Regions from separate parts of the Veillonella absiana genome, predicted to be linked through region 2. Evidence: a T-box and tRNA genes for the amino acid it is inferred to sense, from the RefSeq annotation. Region 2 holds a T-box; the other holds one or more tRNA genes.
The links. The T-box of region 2 lies ahead of thrS (threonine--tRNA ligase). A T-box ahead of a tRNA ligase gene usually reads a tRNA of that ligase, here a tRNA-Thr.

Region 1: it encodes a tRNA-Thr, which carries the amino acid that the T-box ahead of thrS (threonine--tRNA ligase) is inferred to sense. The anticodon was not compared.

Annotation. Positions count from the first base shown of each region.
Region 1 covers NZ_JAWJZB010000009.1:90,185-93,300, forward strand. The annotation lists gene tuf (elongation factor Tu) at 1-1,006, opposite strand, end outside; tRNA gene RVY80_RS08420 (tRNA-Met) at 1,301-1,377, opposite strand; tRNA gene RVY80_RS08425 (tRNA-Thr) at 1,385-1,460, opposite strand; tRNA gene RVY80_RS08430 (tRNA-Met) at 1,490-1,565, opposite strand; tRNA gene RVY80_RS08435 (tRNA-Tyr) at 1,572-1,656, opposite strand; tRNA gene RVY80_RS08440 (tRNA-Thr) at 1,665-1,740, opposite strand; gene RVY80_RS08445 (undecaprenyl-diphosphate phosphatase) at 2,105-2,899, opposite strand; gene brxF (BREX-3 system P-loop-containing protein BrxF) at 3,074-3,116, opposite strand, start outside.
Region 2 covers NZ_JAWJZB010000003.1:24,502-27,617, reverse strand. The annotation lists gene thrS (threonine--tRNA ligase) at 1-1,338, opposite strand, end outside; T-box leader at 1,466-1,719, opposite strand; gene RVY80_RS02825 (DUF4911 domain-containing protein) at 1,800-2,060, opposite strand; gene RVY80_RS02820 (peptidase U32 family protein) at 2,268-3,116, opposite strand, start outside.

The DNA.
Region 1 (3,116 bases), on a different contig from region 2:
TACGGAAGTAGAATTGTGGACGGTAGTTGGAGAAGAATGGAGTATGACGGCCACCTTCTTCTTTAGTCAAAACGTAAACTTCTGCTTTGAATTTTGTGTGTGGGTGAATGGAACCTGGTTTAGCCAATACTTGACCACGTTCGATGTCTTTACGTTCAACACCACGAAGCAATGCACCAACGTTGTCACCTGCTACTGCAGAATCCAAAGTTTTGCGGAACATTTCAAGGCCCGTTACTACATAAGATTTGGATTCTTCTGCAAGACCTACTACTTCGATTGTATCGCCAACGTTTACTTCACCACGTTCAACACGGCCAGTTGCTACTGTACCACGACCAGTGATTGTGAATACGTCTTCCACAGGCATCAAGAATTGTTTGTCAGTGTCACGAACTGGAGTTGGAATGTAGGAGTCAACAGCAGCCATCAATTCGTCGATTTTAGCTACGTATTGAGCGTCGCCTTCCAAAGCTTTCAAAGCGGAACCAACAACGATTGGCACGTCATCGCCAGGGAATTCGTAGGAGGAAAGAAGTTCACGAACTTCCATTTCTACTAATTCGATCAATTCTTCGTCGTCAACCATATCAGCTTTGTTCAAGAATACTACGATTGCAGGAACGCCTACTTGGCGAGCAAGCAAGATATGTTCGCGAGTTTGAGGCATAGGGCCGTCAGCTGCGGATACTACCAAGATAGCGCCGTCCATTTGAGCAGCACCAGTGATCATGTTTTTAACATAGTCAGCATGGCCTGGGCAGTCAACGTGTGCATAGTGACGAGTGTCTGTTTCATATTCAACGTGTGAAGTGTTGATTGTGATACCGCGTTCACGTTCTTCAGGAGCTTTATCAATGTTTGTATAATCTTGGAATTCAGCTTGACCTTTTTCAGCCAATACTTTTGTGATTGCTGCAGTTAATGTAGTTTTACCATGGTCAACGTGACCGATAGTACCAATGTTAACATGTGGTTTAGTACGTTCGAATTTTGCTTTTGCCATTTTAAGTAAATAGCCTCCTTCATGAAAACAAAAATACTTTTATATACACCATTATAATATAAAACAAAACTTTTATATACACCATTATAATATAAAACAAAAGAGAATAAAAATATTTATGGAAAAAATATTTTTATTCTCTGCTAGTTTTACAAGGTCTATACAATTCATAGAAAATAACTATATATAATACCCTATATATAATTATACATTCTACTATAAATAGTAAGCGCTAAGTAACGAGATAGAGCCTCTACCACAAATAAAAAGATCCTCCCTAAATAGGAAGGTATATGGTGGCGGCACACGGATTTGAACCGCGGACACACCGGGTATGAACCGATTGCTCTAGCCAACTGAGCTATGCCGCCATGTTTATGGAGCTAGTGACCGGGATTGAACCGGTGACCTTATCCTTACCAAGGATACGCTCTGCCGACTGAGCTACACCAGCGCGTTCAGGACACTAACTATGTTTACTTATGGTTGCGGGGACAGGACTTGAACCTGCGACCTTCGGGTTATGAGCCCGACGAGCTACCAACTGCTCCACCCCGCTATGAAATGGTGGAGGGAGAAGGATTCGAACCTTCGAAGTCGAAGACGGCAGATTTACAGTCTGCTCCCTTTGGCCGCTCGGGAATCCCTCCAAATAAAATGGAGCTGGCGATAGGAATTGAACCCACAACCTGCTGATTACAAGTCAGCTGCTCTACCAATTGAGCTACGCCAGCATCTTACGACAAAATGTATTATAACATTTGTCATTTACACTGTCAACACTTTTTTGAAATATTTTTTCGAGCCCGAGTAAACTCACTTATACATATCTCATGCGCCTTAGTGCTTATTAAATATATCATGAAATAAATATCCATGCAAGCTTTTTGTAAAATTTTTTCTATATTTTTTTCAAGTTCTTTCTTAGAACCTTCTTCTAAAGCAGAAAAAACCTATTCGTAACCTCTTTACCTATTACAAATCCGAAAATAATGCTGAGGCAACACAGTATGCTGTACACCCCAACATTTATTATAGAACAACAAAAAAATAACAGCCCACCAATCTCCTAACAGGATAGATGGGCTATTATACTATTTACATATAAAAATACCACGCTGCAATAACGGCCACTACAAATCGATAGTATGCAAAGGAGGCCAAAGATGATTTATTTAAGAACTTCAAGAACCACACAATGGACGCATAAGCCACTACAAAAGCTGTAACAAATCCAATGGCAAACATCACAAGATCATCCATACTAAGATCTGATGCTACTTTCAAGAAATCATAGGTACAAGCAATCAACATGATTGGCACCGCCATGATGAATGAAAAATCTGCCGCTGCCTTGCGACTCACACCAAGGATTAAACCACCGGCGATGGTAGAACCTGAACGGGAGAACCCTGGCCATAAGGACAACACTTGAAATAAACCGATTTTGAAACATTGCCAAATCGTTAATTCATCTACATCATCAATGAGTACTCGTTTATTGATTTTCTCTGCAAAGAGCATAAATAAACCACCTACGATGAGACCGATGATAACAGTGGCAGGGCCAAACAAATATGTTTTAATATAGGAATGCAACAAAAATCCAATCGCCATTGCTGGTAACATACCAGCTACAACATGTGCAACAGACGTTCCCTTGGGTTTTGCCCAATTCTCGCGTTTTAGCATGGCATGGAACTTATCTTTATAGAAGAAATATACTGCTAAAATAGCACCTAACTGAATGAATACTTCAAATACGCTAGCACGAGTACCTTCAAAGTTAAAGTAATTCCCTACAATAATCATATGCCCCGTACTAGAGACAGGTAGAAATTCTGTGGCCCCTTCAACGATACCAAGTATAAGGGCTATAAGATTCTGATCCATACAAACTCCTAATTAATCTATGTATAAGTGTAAATATGTCCTCCGTCATTGGCGGGGGACATATTTATTATATATCAAAACAATCTCTATGAATATATGAAATCGACGCAAATTCTAGAAACTATGAAATATACATCCCTCATAGTATATCTAAAAATATCGCCTACCATACAACTAATCAATTACGATAACATGTTTTGGATTTTGAATTGTTACT
Region 2 (3,116 bases):
TTCGATAGCGTCACGAAGTGCGTCTGTAGCCAATTCCCAAATGTGGTCATCGCCCAAAGCGCCTTCTGGTTTTGTACTCAATTCCACATGGTATTTCAAACCGAATTGACTGTAAGTGCGGTCGAACAATTCGATAACTTTCATCAACTCAGGCTTAATTTGTTCAGGAGTCATGAATACATGCGCATCATCTTGAGTGAAGCTACGTACGCGGAACAAGCCGTGCAACGCGCCGGACAATTCGTGACGGTGAACTAAACCAAGTTCCGCCATGCGGATTGGCAAGTCTCGGTAGGAATGCATTTCGTTTTGGTATACCAAGATACCGCCTGGGCAGTTCATTGGTTTGATTGCGTAATCTTCGTTATCGATTTGTACTGTGTACATGTTTTCGCGGTAGTGATCCCAATGACCAGAAGTTTCCCACAATTGACGGTTCAAGATAACTGGTGTGCGGATTTCCACGTATTCGAATTCATGGTGCAATTCGCGCCAGAATGTTTCTAATTCGTTGCGAAGTGCCATACCTTTTGGAAGGAAGAATGGGAAACCAGGACCTTCTTCTTTCAATACGAATAGGCCAAGTTCTTTGCCCAATTTACGGTGATCGCGTTTAGCTGCTTCTTCCAATAATTGAAGATATGCTTCAAGCTCTTCTTTTTTCTCGAAGGCAGTACCGTAAATACGTTGCAACATTTTATTTTTTTCATCGCCACGCCAGTACGCACCAGCAATGCTTTGCAATTTGAAGGCTTTTACTTTACCAGTAGACGCTGCATGAGGGCCTACACATAAATCGATGAAATCACCTTGTTTGTAGCAAGAGATGATAGCATCCTCAGGCAAATCTTGGATTAATTCCACTTTGTAATCTTCGTTTAAATTTTTGAAGAATTCGATTGCTTCTTGACGAGGCATTACGTTCTTTTCGATTGGCAAGTTTTCTTTAACAATGCGGATCATTTCTTTTTCGATTTTAGGCAAATCTTCTGGCACCAACACGTGTTCCATATCGATGTCATAGTAGAAACCTTTGTCGATAGCAGGACCGATTGCTAATTTTGCTTCTGGCCATAAACGTTTAATCGCTTGTGCCATGATATGAGATGCAGTATGGCGCAATGTGTGTTTACCGCCGTCTTGTTCAAATGTCAAGAAACTAACTGTGCTACCGTCCACTAATTCTTCGCGCAAATCAGTCAATTCGCCGTTAACTTCTGCCGCCAATACTTTTTTAGCCAAACTATTAGATAATTGTTTTACTGCTTCACCTAGAGTAGTGCCAGCTGCGTATTCCTTAGCGCTACCATCAGGTAAAATGATTTTTACATCTGCCATTGTTCTTTTCCTCCATTGTGAAAGCCACCGGCGGGACACGGGGTTTTCTATTAACTTTAATTCTAATCTATGCATTGCCTATGAAAGTTTTGTTTTCGGCAATAAAAAAAGACCTTCTATTCCCTCTACAAGGGACGAAGATCATATTCGCGGTTCCACCCTAGTTAATTACACAACCATTTTACCTCATTGTATGTCAAGGTAATACATTAGTGCATAATTCACTCTTAGATTCTAACGGTTCTTAGCCGGGAGTGCCTACTTAGGTTCGACAGACCAGTTTAAAGGGGGTAATGAATAGCTATATGTGAGGTATTTCCACCAGCAACCTCTCTCTGAGACATAGGGAACTATGCATCATGTCCTTTGCATAACTTTTAACATAGCTATTGTAGCACACTAGGTTTTTGAATGCAAGTATAGACTTCTACATAAAATTATATTGTGCGAAATTATTATATCTATTTTTCAAAATAAACTTTATCGCCTAAACTCGTTAGTATCTCAATAGCCAATTCTCTCGTATCCGGCGTACACCGCACCATACTACGGCCAGTGTTATCTAATGTCGTCATAACACCCACATACTCATAGCCCTCAAGAATTCGATTAATATAATTCGTATCGCTAGGATTGATTTTGAAATATACGTAGGATTCCTCTCCAGTCATAGGTGCATCCGCACCATCTACGCGTTTCATTAATTCTACTGGTTCCGCCATTAAATTTGTTTTAGGTTTATCATTAATTGGTAGCATAGTCCATCCTAAGTTTGTTCACAAAAAAAGTCATCGTAATCTATCTGTATTATATCAAAATTGATACCATACGGACATCATACGATGACTTTATTTACATTGAAATGCTAAAGTACATACATCTTGAAAACCTAATCGGATTTCATATGACACTTAAGTCTATTATATTTCTTACGCTTCTTCTTTCACCTTACACTCGCGGCGCATCATGGAGAATGGTTCTAGAGGTGTATCGATGTACAAATGAACTTTCATTTGTGCATGTGGGGCCACGTCGATTTCATTGCCATCTACATCGGTCATTTTGGTGATAACGTGTTCAACGTTTGGACCTTTAGGTTGGCAGAATTCTACCTTATCGCCTACCTTAAAGTTATTACGTTGTTCTAATTCAGCATAACCGCCTTCAACATTATAACCTTCTACCAAACCAATGAAGTCATGAGTTTGTGTGTTACTGGATTTACCATAGTTTTGAGCTGTTTCGTTAGCTTTACCAACGGAGAAGCCTTCTGTATATGGACGGTGGGAGATTTTTTCTAATTCTGCAATCCATTCAGGACGAACGTACCAGTTTTCACCTTCTTCAAGGTATTTGTCGATCGCTTCGCGGTATACTTTCGCCACTGTTGCTACATAGTGAACGCTCTTCATACGTCCTTCGATTTTAAGGCTGTCGATACCTGCTTCGTAAAGATCAGGAATATGGCCTAATAGGCATAAATCCTTAGAGTTAAAGATATACGTACCTTTATCATCTTCTTCGATTGGGTAGTATTCACCAGGGCGGTTAGATTCAACGATTGAGTATTTCCAACGGCAAGATTGGGAACATTGACCACGGTTCGCATCGCGAGTACCAGTCATATAGTTACTCATAAGACAACGACCAGAGTAAGCGATACACATAGCACCATGTACGAAAGATTCGATTTCAATATCTACTTTATCTTTCATTTCCTTAAGATCTTTAATAGATACTTCACGAGCCGCTACGACACGGTGTGCACCTAAATCTTT